Regions from separate parts of the Bradyrhizobium sp. WYCCWR15520 genome, predicted to be linked through region 4. Evidence: predicted binding sites of a transcription regulator. Region 4 holds the regulator's gene; each other region holds the start of a gene.

Region 1 (4,196 bases), on a different contig from region 4:
TGGAGGCGAGCGGGCCGCCGGCCTCCTGTGGAGCGACGCTGAATTCGAGCCGCAGACATTTTCCGGCTGGCTTGCTGGCAGCGGCAGCGCCTGCGACCAGCCGCGCCAGGGTATCGGTGGCGCGACGGCTCTTCACCGGATACCAGATCAGATAGCTGCCGGTCGGCCATTTCGCGTAGGCCTCGGCGAATGCGCCGGCCAGCCTTTCGAACTCGTCCTTTTGCTCGAACGCGGGATCGATCAGCACCAGACCGCGCCGCTCGTTGGGAGGCACGAAGGCCGGCAATGCGGTCCAGCCGTCAAGATCGACCACCCGCGCCTGGCTATCGCGGCGCAACGCATCGACCAATTGCCGGCGGGAACCAGGCTCGATTTCGCAGGCCGTCAGTCGGTCCTGCGGCCGCAGCAGCGCGCGGGCGATCAAGGGCGATCCCGGATAGGCCTCGAGCGTGCCCGGCGCGTTGAATGCCCTGACGATGTCGAGGTAGGGGGTCACCAACGGCAGCGCGGTTTGTGAAAACCGTGCCTGCATCACCCGCGCAATGCCGGTCAGCCATTCTCCGCCGCGGCGCGCTTCCTCACCGGTGAGATCGTAGCGCCCGGCCCCGGCATGGGTGTCGATGACGCGAAACGGGGCCTGCTTTTCCTGCAGATAGGTCAGCATGCGCACCAGTACGATGTGCTTGATGACATCGGCAAAGCCGCCGGCATGAAAGGCGTGTCGGTAGTTCATGGTGGGACGGGTTACGACATTGGGACGAGGAAAGTAACCCATGTCGTCAAGCTGCGGGTGGCGGGATGACATCTCCAATTGCATTGGTGAGATGCTGGGGTCATCGGAGTCATACCGGTAACTTCAATCTTAGGATGTATCACCCTGTGTCGGCTGACGACGGCGATGACCATGTGTCGACCTGTGTGGCGCTGGCAACGGTATGATCTGAGTCGGCGGAGCTTCGACCGTGACGGCCGGCACCGGTGACGATTAGATCAAGGTGACGGGTGATAATCCACGATCAATTTTGCCAAGGGGGATGGCAACGATGTCGTTCGGGTCGACAACGGCGGCGGCAGCGTCGATTTCTCGATCAGTGGTTATTCGCTGGATGATGGTTATCGTCACCCAGCAGTACGGCAGGACGACTATAAACTTCAAGGGCTCGAACGATTCCCTTGTTTTCGATCATGGCAGCAATGGATCGGCACGACTGAGCTCACCGATCACATCAGCCTTGATATTCTTGCCTGACGCTGCTTTGGCGGAGAAAAGGGCCCGGCCATCCACGTGCCTTGCAGACGACAATAAAAGCCGTGGATGACCGGGACGCAGACAGGTGTAGACAAGTCTGCGCAGGGCGGATTGCTATGTCTGGGCAGGCATGACGGAAGGCAGGATTCAGCCGCCCCGCACCGGCGGCATCACCACCTCGTCACGCCGGCAGGTGCGGCGGTCGATTTCGTCGCAGGCGCGGAATTGCATGTCCTTGCTCAGGCAAATCCGCACCTCGCTCAGGCGGCGGCTCGAGCAGACCACCGAAATCGCCGAGCTGCTCAGGCCCGGGTTGATCTTGATGAAGGCGGCCTCGAGATCGCCGGGGGCGATAGTCTTCTGCTCGGACAATTCGAGGAATTCCTCGGGGATTTTCACCGCTGCGCGGGCCTTGCGGACGCTCTCGAAATAGGCGCGGGCGCCGAGGCCGGAGCAGGTGCCATGCTTGTCCCACTCGTTGAAGATCAGGCCGGGCGCCGGCATCAGGTCCAGCATCGAGGTCATGATGTTGCGGTCGAGCCGCGGCGACGGCCGCTGGCAATATTCGGGAAAGCCGCGCTCATATTGCGGCCACAGGCCGTGAACCACGAACGAATAGGGGCGGCTGCACTGGACCTGTGAACGCCCGCTATTGCCGCGCTCGGCCGCCGCCTCGCAGAACGAGGGCGACCACGACAGGGCCAGGACGTAAAAATCGAACTCGCCCGGGGCGTTCTGCCGGCGGTCCTGGGCGGACGCCAACCCGGCGGAGACGACAACAAGCGTCAGCGAAATCAGAAGTCGGGAAATAACAGACCGGTGCATCGAACGCCCCTCTACTCGACTACCGGGAGCCTAGCAGGGAACCGGAACATTTCAAGAACAAAATTTGAAAATCCCACAGGCCGGCCGGCTCGACCGGACTGAAATGCCGGGATCAGGGCCGGGCGGCCCTGCAGCCCGGGCTATAGGCCCAGTTGCGGTCAAGCCCGGTCACGCACCATTCGACGCCTTGGCCGAAGCCGGCAAAGCCGCCATCCTCGATGATCGAGTAGTGCACGCTGCGCATCTTGCCGTCGCTCAGCATCACGTCGCCGCTGCAGAAGCGGCGCGGAATGTTGTCGGACTGCCAGGGCCGAAACGCGGTTTCGTGGATCCGGCCGAAGCCGGTGATCACCAGAGCCGAATTCCAGAACTTGCCCTCCTTCTCCTGGAATTGCGACGCGATGGTCGGCAGCGCCCGCTCGCATTCGGCGACGCGGCCGTCATATTTCGGGCCGAACAGGCCGAAATTCAGCTCCAACGGATTGGCGGCCTGAGCGGCGTGGCTGGAGACCAGCAGGGCGAGCGCCGCAGCCGTTGGGCCGAGGGCTCTCAAGGATGTGAACAGGTTGCGCATGGGGAATCCGCCGGTAAACCAACACAGGGGACGGTGCCGCGAAGCCCCGACAAGGTCAAGTGCAGCGCGGCAACACCTGACGACCAAGTCCGTCCCGTGCTGCAACCATTCTTTTCACGGCCATCGGCGCACACTATGGTGGGCGTCGAGCGAAATGGAGTCTGCGATGCGAAGAATTCTGGCCGCGTGCCTGATTGCCATGGGTGGGATGCTGGCGGGGGCGCCGGCGCAGGCGCAGTGGTTCGACATCGACACGGTGCCGCCGTTCAAGGGCAACGACACCGGCGGCATCATCGCCTATACGCTCGCGACGCAGGCCGATGCCCGCCAGCTCGCCGTCGACCACTGCGCCCGCTACGGCAAGGTGGTGAAATTCCTCGGCGTGCAGCCGAATTACGGCGGCTATGTTTCGTTTGCCTGCCGCTGGGTGCCCTATGGCGCCGCCGAGCGGCCGCTGCGCACGCTTTACTGAGCGCGACCTCCAAAGCTTCCCTGGCTGGACATGTTTTCGCCACGCAAAGCGTGTGTCACTTCGCGCGCGCACGATAGCGTTGAAGAATTTAGGGGAGCGCACGGATGAGACGACTGCTTCTTGTGTCCTGTTTGGCTGTAGGTTTGTTACCGGCTAGCGGCGCCATCGCCGTGGAATTGCCGATGCGCAAGGCCGGGCTGTGGGAGATGAAGGTGGTGAGCGGCGGCACGGTGCCCGAGATGACCATGCAGCAGTGCACTGACGCGACCACCGACAAGGATATGAGCACGGCCATGGCGCCGATGGCCAAGGAGATCTGCTCCAAGCAGGATATCCAGAAGACGGCGACCGGCTATGTCACCGATTCCGTCTGCGGTATTGGCGGCATCACGGTCAAGTCACGCGCCGAAATCACCGGCGACTTCAATTCCGCCTACACCGTGAAAACGAGCTCGCAGAGCGAGGGTGGCCTGGCCGGCGCCGCGCGCGACAGCAAAAGCACGATCGAGGCCAAATGGGTGGGCGCCTGCAAGGCCGATCAGAAGCCTGGCGACATCATCATGCCCGGCGGTATGAAGATGAACGTCAAGGACATGGAAAAGATGAAGGCGCTGATCCCGAAGAAGTGAGGGTCAGTAATTCGCGTTGTCGCGCTGAATCCGCGTACTCCTTTAACTCTCCCGCTTGCGGGAGAGGTCGGATTGCGAAGCAATCCGGGTGAGGGGGTGCAGGTCTATCGATACATCACGATCGCGGAGAGAGCCCCTCACCCCGATCCTCTCCCCGCAAGAGCGGGGCGAGGGAGAAGTTACACCGGCACTCTTACCGCCGCGCGCAAGCCGCCCATTGGGCTGTCGCCGAGCGTGATGTCGCCGCCATGCGAGCGGGCGATGTCGCGGGCGATGGCGAGCCCGAGGCCCGTGCCGCCCTCGTCCTGGTTGCGGGCATCGTCGAGCCGCAGGAACGGCTTGAACACTTCTTCGCGCATGTTGACGGGAATGCCAGGCCCGTCGTCGTCGACCGTCACGGTCAGATAGCGGTGGTCGCGATGGCCGGTAATAGCGACCGTGTTGGCA
Region 2 (4,196 bases), on a different contig from region 4:
AAGACGTGGATGGCCGGGTCAAGCCCGGCCATGACGGAGAGAGTGGTGCTGTTCTTAAAACAAAAACGGCCGGGTCTTCCGACCCGGCCGCTTCGTACTCCGATCCGCCGATTTCGCTAAGCTTTAGCTCGCCTTCTTCACGAACGCGGGCTTGCCGACCTTCTTCTCGATCGCGCGCTTCAATTCCAGCGCGCGGGGGGAGAGGACGTCGGCCTTGGCCTTGATGAGGTACGCGTCCAGGCCGCCATTATGGTCGACGCTCTTGAGCGCGTTGGTCGAGACGCGCAGGCGCACGTTGCGGCCGAGCGCGTCCGAGATGAAGGTGACGTTGGTCAGGTTCGGCAGGAAGCGCCGCTTGGTCTTGATGTTCGAGTGGCTCACCTTGTGGCCCACCTGGGGGCCCTTGGCCGTCAGTTCGCAGCGCCGGGACATCTTGCAAATCCTCTTCCATCCCCGCCTTTAGGCCAAGCCGCTTCTCGCGGGCGCCGCGGGGGTCCAAAATCGCGTCCATTTCCAGGAACCGCGGACGTATAGGAGGAGACGGCCACGGGGTCAAGGTTTTTGCCGCCCGCGCGGGGCGGAATGGAGCGGAATATAAGGGGTTCCAGCGGTTTAAGCCCTCCTTATAAAGGGCGCAATCCGCGCCGACATCATGGCTTTCGCGATTGAGACCCTCGGCCGCCGGAGGCGGCGCTTACACCGGGTCGTGTGAAGCGTGTTTTCGCGTCAACACGCGTTGTTTGCGGGATATTTTTGCCTAAATGAACAATAGCTCGCGCCGATCCCGGGACCTGCAGGAATTGACCAGCCGCAAAACCCCTTCATCCCTCACCAGGCTCACGCTCGGCCTGTGCACCGCCGCGTGCATCTGGCTGGCGCCGCAGGCGACTTTCGCGCAGGGCCGGCTGGATGCGCAATATGAGGCGACGCTGGCGGGGATTCCCGTCGGCAAGGGTACCTGGACCATCGAAATCGGCGACGACATGTATGCCGCCACCGCCCAGGGCGGCACCGCGGGGCTTTTGAAGGCGTTTTCCGGCGGCAGCGGCTCCGGCGCGAGCGTCGGCCGGATCCTCAACGGCGCGCTGGTCCCCAACTCCTATACCGCGACCACCACCACGCAGAAGAAATCCGAAACCATCCGGATTTCGCTGGCGAACGGCGGCGTGAAGGATTTTTCGATCGACCCGGCGCCGCCGGTCGATGCCGACCGCATTCCCGTCACCGAGGCGCACCGCAAGGGCGTGCTCGATCCCATGACCGGCTCAATGCTGCGGGTGCCTGGCAATGCCGAGGTGCTGAGCCCGGATTCCTGCCGCACCGGCGCTGGGATTTTTGACGGAAGGCTGCGCTACGATCTCAAGCTCGACTACAAGCGCATGGAAACGGTGAAGGCCGACAAGGGCTATCACGGGCCGGCGCTGGTCTGCGCCATCTACTTCACGCCGGTCGCGGGCTACATCCCCGATCGCCCCGTGATCAAATATCTCGCCGCCGAGCGAAAGATGGAGGTCACCCTCGTGCCGATCGTGGGAACCCGGATTTTGGTTCCCTTCCGCATGACCATCCCGACGCCGTTTGGCCTGGCGATGCTGGAAGCGACGTCGTTTGTCACGACCGCGACGCCGCCACGGGTAGCGAAGACGAATTAGGCCTTTGAAGTCACCTCGCCCCGCTCTTTGCGGGGAGAGGTCGGATTGCGGAGCAATCCGGGTGAGGGGCTGTCTCCATAGCGGGACTCGCGGAGACAGCCCCTCACCCCGACCCTCTCCCCGCGAAGGGCGGGGCGAGGGGGCGCAGCTCGGTCGCGGCGAAGTCGACGCAACCGCCATGAATCATGTTGACTCCTGACCACTTCTGATTCGACTCCGTGCCTTAAGAAATTGGTCCCGAAACCGTTGCTTGTGGAGCCCGTGTAAACTTGATCTAGTGCCGCCCCGGGCGTGTCAGCGCGAGATGTTGCGGTGAACGTATCGGGTCTCGGGAGGAGTCAGCGATTCGGACGCGATTCGTTCCAGACTCGTTCCAGAGCTTAAGCCGCGACCGCATCACCGTCGCAAAGTGAAACAGTTTCCCGTCATTGCGAGCGAAGCGAAGCAATCCATCGGGCCGCAAAGAAAGAATGGATTGCTTCGTCGCGTTGCTCCTCGCAATGACGGTTGAAGCGGCGGAATTTTTAAGAAACACCTGCACAGAATGGCTTTCTCTCCTTCCACGTTCGCAACCGAACGCGCGCCCGGCGCGGGCGTTACCGCCGTGCTCGGGCCGACCAACACCGGCAAGACGCATCTGGCGATCGAGCGGATGCTGGGGCATTCGTCGGGCGTGATCGGCCTGCCGCTGCGCCTCTTGGCGCGCGAGGTCTACAACAAGATCGCCGATCGCGCGGGCACTGAAAGCGTCGCGCTCGTCACCGGCGAGGAGAAGATCAAGCCGAAGAATCCGCGCTACTGGGTGTCGACCGTCGAAGCAATGCCCAGGGATCTCGACGTGAGTTTTCTCGCCGTCGATGAAATCCAGATCGCCGCCGATCTCGAGCGCGGCCATGTCTTCACCGACCGCATCCTGCATCGCCGCGGCCGCGACGAGACGCTGCTGCTGGGCGCTGCGACGATGCGTCCGATCATCGAGCGGCTGTTGCCGGGCGCGTCCATCATCACGCGGCCGAGGCTGTCGCAGCTCGAATTCGCCGGCGACCGCAAGATCACGCGCCAGCCGCGGCGCACGGCAATCGTCGCGTTCTCGGCCGATGAAGTCTATGCGATCGCCGAGTTGATCCGCCGTCAGCATGGCGGTGCTGCCGTTGTATTGGGCTCGCTCTCGCCACGCACACGCAACGCGCAGGTGGCGATGTTCCAGAACGGCGACGTCGATTATCTCGTCGCCACCGACGCTGTCGGCATGGGGCTGAACCTCGACGTCGATCACGTAGCCTTCGCCTCCGACCGCAAATACGACGGCTATCAGTTCCGCAGGCTCACGCCCGCCGAGTTTGCGCAGATCGCGGGCCGCGCCGGGCGCGCTACCCGCAACGGCACTTTTGGCACCACCGGGCGCTGCGCGCCGTTCGAGCCGGAGCTGGTGAACGCGCTGCAGAACCACACTTTCGACAGCGTCAAAATGCTGCAGTGGCGCAACTCAAAACTGGATTTCTCCTCGCTCGGCGCGCTGCAGGTGTCGCTGGCGCTGCCGCCGGGGCATGAGGTCTTGACCCGCGCGCCGATCGCCGAGGACCAGCGCGTGCTCGATCACGCTGCCCGCGACGGCGAGGTGAGGGACATGGCCCACGGTGCGGCTGCCGTGGAACGGCTGTGGGACGCCTGCGCGATCCCGGATTACCGCAAGATCGCGCCGGCTGCCCATGCCGAACTCGTGACTACGCTTTATGCATTCCTGATGCGGAAAGGTCGGATACCGGACGCATGGTTCGCCGCCCAGGTTGACCAGGCCGACCGCGTCACCGGCGATATCGACACGCTGTCGGGCCGGATCGCGCAAATCCGCACCTGGACCTTCGTCGCCAACCGCCCGGACTGGCTGTATGACCCCGATCACTGGCAGGGGATCACCCGGGAGGTCGAAAATAAATTATCCGATGCGCTGCATGAACGTCTAACGGAGCGTTTCGTTGACCGGCGGACCAGTGTATTGATGCGCCGCCTGCGGGAGAACAGTGTTTTGAATACGGAAATTGGCAAGACCGGCGAAGTGATTGTGGAAGGCCACGCGATCGGCCGGCTCGATGGATTTACCTTTGCACCCGATGCGGCGGAAGCCGGCTCGGACGCCAAGGCGTTGCAGGCCGCAGCCCAGCAGGTGCTGGCGAGCGAGATCGACGCGCGCGCCGGAAAACTCTCGGCAGCGCCCGACGATCAGTTCGTGCTGACGTCCGACGGCACCATCCGCTGGACCGGCGATGCCGTGGCAAAGCTCGTCGCCGCCGACGATGCGCTGCATCCGCGCATCCGCATCATTTCCGATGAGCGCCTTTCCGGCGCGCCGCGCGAAGCCGTGCAGGCGCGGCTCGATCTGTGGCTGAAGACGCATATCGAAAAGCTCTTGGGTCCGCTGTTCGGCCTGTCGAAGGCCGAGGACATCACGGGCATCGGACGCGGCATCGCGTTCCAGCTCGTCGAAGCGCTCGGCGTGCTCGAGCGTTCGAAGATCTCGTCCGAGATGAAGGATCTCGACCAGGC
Region 3 (4,196 bases), on a different contig from region 4:
CGAGCAGATCGTGATTACTTCGCAGCCGCCACAGCAGGCGATAGAGCAGGGCGAACCGTTCCGGGTTGCGGTGCAGGATCGCAGTTTCAGCCAGCTCGACGAATTTGGCGGGGACGTTGAAGGTGGTGCCCTGTGGGGGGTCGAGCGGCGGCGCAGACGGCTCAAACAATTCGGGCGCATCGCCGGCTACACGCCACGTCACGTCGGAGGGGTTCACATCGTTTAGCGCCAGCGCACGCGCGGCTTTGCGCCAGCCATCGAAATCGGTTTCGCTGTCGAGGGTGATGTGGTGCATGTCTCTCCTCCTCGTCATTGCGAGCGAAGCGAAGCAATTCATTTCTCCGCTTGCTGAGACATGGATTGCTTCGTCGCTCGCGCTCCTCGCAATGACGCTGTGGGTTCAGAACCCAAATCCCAACTGCGTCGCCTTCGGTTTGAACCTCTCCTTCAGCCCCGCGCCATCGAGCAGATGCGGGGAAGGGCGGTGGTCTGCGAGAACGATAAACGGCAGCGCCTTCTTCTGCGGAATGTGCAGCCGCACCAGATCGGCCAGGCGGATCGAGGTCAGGCGGCGCGTCGCGATGATGCGGTCGACTGCCCTGGTGCCGAAGCCCGGCACCCGCAACAGCTCTTCGCGGCTGGCGGTCGCGACATCGAGCGGGAAGCGGCCGCGGTGGCGCAGCGCCCAGGCGAGTTTCGGATCGATATCGAGCGGCAGCATGCCCTCGGCCTCGTCGACGATCTCGCCGGCGTCAAAGCCGTAAAACCGCATCAGCCAGTCGGCCTGGTAAAGCCGGTGCTCGCGAACCAGCGGCGGCACCACAAGCGGCAGCGCGCGGCTGGCGTCCGGGATCGGGCTGAAGGCCGAATAATAGACGCGCTTGAGGCGGTAGGAGCCGTAGAGGTTGGCGCTGGTATCGAGGATGGTTTTGTCGTCGGCCGCATCCGCGCCGACGATCATCTGCGTGCTTTGCCCGGCCGGTGCAAAGCGCGGCGGCTTTGCTTTCGTTGCGTTCTTGTCGTTCTCCTGCGCTTCATCGAGCCTCAGCCGCAGCCGGCCCATGGTGCGGCGGATCGCGCGCAGGTCCTTTTCCGGCGCGAATTTCGCAAGACTGTTTTCCAGCGGCATTTCGATATTGATGGAGAGACGGTCGGCATATTTGCCGGCCTCCGCGATCAGCGCGTCGTCCGCTTCAGGAATGGTCTTCAGATGGATGTAGCCGCGAAAATGATGCTCCTCGCGCAACTTTCGCGCGACGCTCACCACCTGCTCCATGGTGTAGTCGGCGCTGCGGATGATGCCGGAGGAGAGAAACAAGCCCTCGATGTAATTGCGTCGGTAGAAATCGATCGTGAGCTTCACTACTTCATCGACCGTGAAGCGGGCGCGCGGCACGTTCGAGGAGGTGCGGTTGACGCAATAGAGGCAATTGTAATTGCAGGCGTTGGTCAGCAGCACCTTCAACAGCGAGATGCAGCGTCCGTCCGGCGCGTAGGAATGGCAGATGCCCATGCCTGATACGGTCGAACCGAGGCCCTTGCCGTCGCTGGAATCCCGCTTCTCGGTGCCGGAGGAGGCGCAGGAAGCATCGTATTTCGCGGCATCCGCCAGGATTTCCAGCTTACGTTGCACGTCCATCGTCGAATCCCTTTGATTCCGCTCATGAATCGCCCGGGTGTCGATCCTGATTGACTCCGCCGGGCCTGTTAGCTTTATATTAGAACATATCATGAACAAATGAGCCAGCCGCGGGTTCACTCGGGAAGAAGCGGTAAGGCCCAATTTCCGAAGGAGCGGCGCATGAGCACCGCACGCACCAGCACGCTTGCAAGTTTGCGCGGAAGCATCGAACGCCTGGAGGCGCATGGCGATGCGCATGACCTCAACAGGATCGCGCTTGGCCATAAGGCCGCGGATACGATGTTGCAGGGCGGGCTGGCGCTATCAGCGGTGCATGAAGTGTTCGCCGAGGGACATCAGAGCGCTGTGGCCACCGGCTTCATCGCCGGCCTTGCGGGACGGGTATCGCCGCGCCGGCCGCTGGTCTGGGTGCGGCAGGATTTTTCGGAAATTGAATCGGGCGCGTTGTCGATGAGTGGGCTCTGCGAATTGGGGCTCGATCCGCGGCTGCTGGTAACGGTGCGCGCGCCCGATACCGACGCCGCGCTACGGACTGCCGCCGATGCGCTGGCCTGCGACGCGCTCGGCGCCGTGGTGCTGGAGGTGTGGGGGCAGGCGCGTCAGCTCGATCTCGTCGCCAGCCGCAAGCTCACTTTGGCCGCGCAAGCCTCCGGCGTCACCGCGCTGCTGCTGCGGATGGCCGCCGAGCCGCGGCCTTCGACCGCGGAGACAAGGTGGATCGTGCGTGCCGCGCATTCGCCGCCGGGATCGCAGTGGAGCGCGTGGGGCGCGCCCGTTTTCGACGCGCATCTCGTTCGTAACCGTCATGGCCCGGTTGGCCGCTGGATCATGGAATGGAATTGTGATGAGTGCTTGTTCAGAGAACCCACGGCGTATCCTCAGTCTCTGGCTGCCACGCCTGCCCATCGACCGCATCCAGCGGCGGCTTATGCAGGCCAACGCCGCGCAAGCTGAAAATGCCAAAACAGTTTCGGGCCACGCTGCCTGCAATACGAACGGTGCGCTCCCTCTCCCGCTTGCGGGGGAGGGTTGGGGTGGGGGTCTCGTCCCGAGTCCCACTTTAGAGATGAAGCACCCCTCCGTCGTCGTTGCCAAGCAGCACAATGCCATCCTGATCCATTCGCTCGACGAGGCCGCCGTGCGCGCCGGCCTCTCGATCGGCCTGCCGCTCGCCAATGCCCGCGCGATCTGCCCTGAACTCACGGTGTTCGACGCCGACGAGGCTGCCGACCGCAAGACGCTCGATGACATCGCCGACTGGTGCGACCGCTTCACGCCACTGGTGGCGCTCGATCCGCCGTATGGGCTCTATCTCGACATCACCGGCTGCGCCCATCTGTTCGGCGGCGAGCGCGCGCTTCTGCAGATTGTCTGCGGTGCGCTGAGCCGCCGCGGCTTTGCCGTCAGCGCCGCGATCGCCTCCACCTCGATCTGCGCCCGCACGCTGACGCGCCATGCGTCGGGAAAGATCGTGGCCGACGGCGAAGAGGCCGAGGCCGTCGCTCCGCTGCCAATATCCGCGCTCGGCGCCGGCGACGCCATCACCGCCGGTCTGCGCCGCGCCGGCTTGAAGACCATCGGCGACGTCGCCTTGCGCGCGCCCCACGAAATCACCGCGCGGTTCGGCGCGTCCTTCACGACGCTGCTGGCGCAGGCGCTGGGGCAGGGCGATGCGCCGATCAGTCCCCGCAAGCCGCTGCCGGATTACATCGTCGAAAAACGTTTTCCCGACCCGGTCGCGACCGACACCGTGATCGCGATGAATCTGTCTGCGCTGGCCGCCATGCTGGTCACGGCGATGGACAAGCAGGGCAAGGGCGCGCGGCGGCTGGACGCGAGCTTCTTCCGTACTGACAGTGCGGTGCGAACGATCTCTGTCGACACCGGACGTCCGGTGACGAGGCCGGAGATAATCGACCGCTTGTTTCGCGAACGGCTCGATGCGCTCAACGATCCGCTCGATCCCGGCTTCGGCTTCGATCTTATCCGCCTGTCCGCCAGCCGCACCGAAATCGTGGTGCAGCAGCAGCGCGATCTCGACGCCAACATCCATGACAATGATGAACTGTCCGCATTGATCGACCGCATCGCCGCGCGGATCGGCGGCAAGCGTGTCCTCGTGCATCTGCCTGAGGATACCCACATCCCCGAGCGCGCCGTGCTGGCCATGCCGGCGCAGCATCATCTGGCGGCCGCCGCACAGGCCGCCTGGCCCGAGCGGATCGAAAGCGAGCCGCCGCTGCGCCCGTTGCGGCTGTTCGACAAGCCCGAGCCGATCAAGGTGCCGTTTGCGACCGTCCCCGACGGCCCGCCGCATCAATTCACCTGGCGGCGCGTCACGCACACGGTGGCGCGGGTGGAAGGACCCGAACGCATCGCGATGGAATGGTGGAAGCAAAACGGCGACGGCCCGACGCGGGATTATTTCCGCATCGAGGATGAAGCGGGCCTGCGCTTCTGGATCTTTCGCGACGGGCTCTATGAAAGCGAAGCGGCGGATGCGGAAGTCGAGGCCGGCTCTGTCAGATGGTTCGTGCACGGGCTGTTCGCATGA
Region 4 (4,196 bases):
TAGCGCTGGAATTTGACGGAGGTCTGCCCGTGGCCTTGATGCCTGTCGCCGATGCGCTTGCTGCGATCCTTGCCGGCGCTATAGCGCTGCCCGAAGAAATGGTGGCCCTCGATGCCGCACATCATCGCATCCTCGCCCGCGACGTCGCCGCGCGGCGGACGCAGCCGCCGCTGGCGATGTCGGCAATGGACGGCTATGCGGTGCGTGCGGCTGATGCCGCCGACGCCAGCGCGCGGCTGAAGGTGATCGGCGAGGTCGCCGCCGGCCGGCCGTTCGAGCGCAAGGTCGGCCAGGGCGAGGCGGTACGGATATTCACCGGCGGCGTGATCCCCGACGGCGCCGACGCCGTCATCATCCAGGAAGACACGGCAGCCGACGGCGATCATATCACCATCACGGAAGCCGCCGTTCGGGGACGGCACATCCGTGCCGCCGGCGTCGACTTTCGCGAGGGTGACGTCCTGCTCAAACGCAGACGCCGCCTCTCTGACCGCGACCTGTCGCTCGCCGCCGGCATGAACTATCCGGAGCTAGCGGTGCAACGCCGCCCGAAGGTCGCTGTGCTCGCGACCGGCGACGAGCTGGTGATGCCGGGGGCAAGCCCCGGTCCTGGCCAGATCGTCTATTCCAACGGCTATGGCCTGCGGGCGCTGGCGCGGGCCGAGGGGGCCGACGTCGTCGATCTCGGCATCGCCGCCGACACTGTCGCCGCGACCACGCAAGGCATCCGCCGCGCCCGCGAGGCTGGCGCGGACATCCTGATCACCATGGGCGGCGCCTCGGTCGGGGACCACGACCTCGTCAAGCACTCGCTGGAGGCCGAGGGCGTCGCCATGGCGTTCTGGCGGATCGCGATGCGGCCGGGCAAGCCGATGATGCACGGGCGGCTCGGCGCGATGCGGGTGATCGGCCTGCCCGGCAATCCTGTCTCCTCCTATGTCTGCGGCTTCCTGTTTCTGGTGCCGCTGATTCGCGCATTGTCGGGCCGCGACCACGTTCATCACGTCAGAGAAAGCGCCCTGCTCGGCCGCGACCTCGCCGCCAACGACCAGCGCGAGGACTATCTACGCGCACGCCTCGAAGCGCGCGAAGACGGCACGCTGGTCGCCGTGCCGGTGAACCATCAGGACTCTTCGCTATTGGGGAATCTCGCTGCGGCACAGGCATTAGTGATACGTCCGCCGTTCGCGCCGGCGGCCGCCAAGGGGGCGCCTTGCGAGCTGCTGCGGCTGCCGGAATGACGCCCCAAGACGCGCCTCAAGACACGTCTTGGACAGAAACCCTGACGCGTTCACCTGAAATTAAGTGGTTGCGGAACACATATCGAACATATAGTGTCCGTTCATGATTTGTTTCGACTGCTGGTGTCTCTGCCTGGGATTTGGGGACTCCCGCCATCCGAGCGCTGAAGATTCGAAACGACGACGCCAACCGGGGGATTGCTCGCGATGCTTACGCGCAAACAGTACGAACTTCTGCGTTTCATCAATGAACGGCTGAAAGAGGCTGGCGTACCGCCCTCCTTCGACGAAATGAAGGACGCGCTCGACCTGCGCTCGAAATCCGGAATCCACCGCCTCATTACGGCGCTGGAGGAGCGCGGCTTCATCCGCCGGCTGCCCAACCGCGCCCGCGCCATCGAGGTCATCAAGCTGCCGGAGCTTGCGGCTGCCGGCAACGGCCGCCGCGGCTTCACGCCGAGCGTCATTGAAGGCACGCTCGGCAAGCGCACGGTGAGCGTGCCCGCCGCCGAGGATGACGGCAATCGCCCGGTCGCGGTGCCCGTGATGGGCCGGATCGCCGCCGGTACGCCGATCGAGGCGCTGCAGACTCGCAGCCACACCATCAGCGTGCCGCCCGACATGCTCGGCTCCGGCGAGCACTACGCGCTCGAAGTACGCGGCGATTCCATGGTCGAGGCCGGCATCCTCGACGGCGACATGGCGCTGATCCAGCGCAACGAGACCGCCGACACCGGCGACATCGTGGTGGCACTGATCGACGAGGAGGAAGCTACGCTAAAACGCTTCCGCCGCCGCGGCGCCTCGATCGCGCTGGAGCCCGCCAACGCCGCCTATGAAGTCCGCATCCTGCCGCCGAACCGGGTCCGGATTCAGGGCAAGCTGATCGGCCTTTACCGCAAATACTGACCGGTGTGCCGTCCGTGGACATGACGGAAAAGAGCCCCGGCCCTTCGCCGGGGTTTTTTGTTGAACGATTGGAACCAAGGCACGTTAGCGCGTTTGTGAATGTGGCGCAGCGCGCCAGTCGCAGAATTGCCCAGAAAAAAGAAAAGGCTCTGCGCCATGTCCACTCTGATAGGGGCCTGTGCCTCCTTGAAGACACGGGTCAGCTATCTCAAATGAGGGAGCCATCCGATGTGTGACTATAGCCTGCATGCTGTGGCTACCCGGCCTGCCCAGGTCGGCGAGACGCTGATCACCACGACGTTCCGCGGTACATCGACCCGCGGCTTTGCGTCGGAACGCGAACCAGCAGTGGCGGTCTGCATGCTTCCCGGCACCGAACTGGCGTTCGCCGAGGACGTCAAATACGACAACCGCTGGATCTGGACGCGAACCACCGACTGGCGGGTCGGCAAATTCAATCAGATCGAACCCGAAGTCGCCGACCGTCATCATGACGCGATCGAATTTCCTGATGGAAGCCATGTGCTGGTGACGCAGCTTTGCGAAGGCCAGCGCGCAACCGTGCTGCAATTGCCGGTGGTTCAGACCGGTGGCGAGCGCGCACCGAAGGTGACGGAAGCACGTCCGGCCGCTTCGATCGTGACCGGATAGACGCCACGTGGATGCGATCCGCCGGTCCAGGCCGGCGGATCATGGTGATGCGTTTTTCAAAATTCGGCACCGAGGGGGCAACCGGTGGTCAACAAAGTCACATGGCAAAGGGCTGGACGCGTCACCGAGCCCGGACGTTACATGTTCAGATATGGCTGGCTCACCATCACGGCCGAAGACCTCGCGATCTGGCAGCAATTCCCCGAAGCGTCTTTCACGCTGGTCAACCTGCCGTCATCCCCCGACGCGCCGGAGGAATTCCACCTCGGCGCGTTCGAGATACCGGCCCATCCGTCCAGCCCCCCAATCGACGAGCATTGAAATCCGCCTACTCTTCCGCCTGAAGGTCCGCCTCGGCTGGCGTCGCATCGACGGCGCGAGGCGGCACGACGCGCGGGGCCAGAACGTTGGCGTCGACCTCTCCCGCGTCGGCAACGGCCGGCGACCAGGGGCGGTCGATCCCTCGCGGCTTCACCGCCTCGACGACAAATCCCTCGCGGCCTCGTCGCAGCGTCATGGCGCCCTGCCGCCGCAGCCGCTCGGCATCGATCACGGAAGCCGCGCAGGAAGCGGGCGCCTGCCGCAGGGTCACAATGAGCGCCGCGCGCTCGCAGTCGTCCGCCAGCGCCTCGGGCCTGAACGCCTGCGCGACCAGGCCGCCGCCGACGGACGGCATCACGCAGCCGAATTCATCGCAGGAGACGCCTGACGTGAGCGATGCATCGGTTGCCGTGCGCGCGTCGGCATCCGCCGCCAGCCACTCCTTCAGCAGGAAGACGTCCCGGGACCCCTTGGCCGCGTGCATCAGATGCAGCCTCCCATCCTGGCCGCGGACGCCGACATGGCGGCCGTCGGCGGAGATCAGGATATCCGGCTGCGGCGCCCTCGCCGCCCACAATGCCGCCGCCAGCACCAGCGCCGCGCCCGACCAGCGCAGCGGCGTGCGCAACAGGCCGAGCAGGATGATGCCGAGGCTCGCCGCGATCAGCGGGCCGATGCCGAACGCCGGCACCCGGCCGACCGCGCCGGGCAGCGCTGCGACCCATTGCGTCACCGCGATCATCCAGTCGATGCCGACGCCCATGATCGCCCAGAACGGGCGATCGAACCCGAATGGCATCGCGACGAGGCCGAGCAGGCCTGCCGGCATCACCAGCGCCGACACCACCGGCATCGCCGCGAGATTGGCGAGCACGCCATAGGGCGTGACCCGGTGGAAGTGGAAGGCGGCGTAGGGCGTGGTCGCGAGCCCCGCCACCAGCGAGGCCAGCAACAGCATGGCGATCTCGCGGCCGCCCCACAGCGCCGCGCGGGCGGTTGCGGTATGATCGGCGGTCGCGAACAGGCGCGGCATGCCGATCTGCACCAGCGCCACCAGCCCGAGCGTCGCCGCAA

What was found. The regulator LexA, encoded in region 4, represses DNA repair genes until DNA is damaged. The targets are predictions, from matches to a motif close to TGTTCNNNNTGTGTTCNG.
Region 1: the regulator LexA is predicted to act here: its motif matches at 2,117-2,134, upstream of AC0QUY_RS26990 (ribonuclease T2 family protein).
Region 2: the regulator LexA is predicted to act here: its motif matches at 2,011-2,028, upstream of AC0QUY_RS06485 (helicase-related protein).
Region 3: the regulator LexA is predicted to act here: its motif matches at 1,720-1,737, upstream of AC0QUY_RS13595 (putative DNA modification/repair radical SAM protein).

Annotation. Positions count from the first base shown of each region.
Region 1 is NZ_JBWBWM010000025.1:69,676-73,871, reverse strand. Features, by position in the region: gene AC0QUY_RS26995 (23S rRNA (adenine(2030)-N(6))-methyltransferase RlmJ) at 1-733, opposite strand, end outside; gene AC0QUY_RS26990 (ribonuclease T2 family protein) at 1,397-2,074, opposite strand; gene AC0QUY_RS26985 (hypothetical protein) at 2,187-2,648, opposite strand; gene AC0QUY_RS26980 (hypothetical protein) at 2,815-3,120, shown strand; gene AC0QUY_RS26975 (DUF3617 domain-containing protein) at 3,225-3,749, shown strand; gene AC0QUY_RS26970 (ATP-binding protein) at 3,929-4,196, opposite strand, start outside.
Region 2 is NZ_JBWBWM010000004.1:251,434-255,629, reverse strand. Features, by position in the region: gene rpmB (50S ribosomal protein L28) at 124-432, opposite strand; gene AC0QUY_RS06490 (DUF3108 domain-containing protein) at 762-1,652, shown strand; gene AC0QUY_RS06485 (helicase-related protein) at 2,197-4,196, shown strand, end outside.
Region 3 is NZ_JBWBWM010000010.1:153,502-157,697, forward strand. Features, by position in the region: gene AC0QUY_RS13590 (UdgX family uracil-DNA binding protein) at 1-295, opposite strand, end outside; gene AC0QUY_RS13595 (putative DNA modification/repair radical SAM protein) at 401-1,639, opposite strand; gene AC0QUY_RS13600 (ImuA family protein) at 1,802-2,596, shown strand; gene AC0QUY_RS13605 (Y-family DNA polymerase) at 2,487-4,196, shown strand; gene AC0QUY_RS13610 (error-prone DNA polymerase) at 4,193-4,196, shown strand, end outside.
Region 4 is NZ_JBWBWM010000001.1:89,902-94,097, forward strand. Features, by position in the region: gene AC0QUY_RS00440 (HAD family hydrolase) at 1-3, shown strand, start outside; gene AC0QUY_RS00445 (molybdopterin molybdotransferase MoeA) at 30-1,241, shown strand; gene lexA (transcriptional repressor LexA) at 1,449-2,150, shown strand; gene AC0QUY_RS00455 (hypothetical protein) at 2,379-2,801, shown strand; gene AC0QUY_RS00460 (hypothetical protein) at 2,886-3,122, shown strand; gene AC0QUY_RS00465 (ComEC/Rec2 family competence protein) at 3,130-4,196, opposite strand, start outside.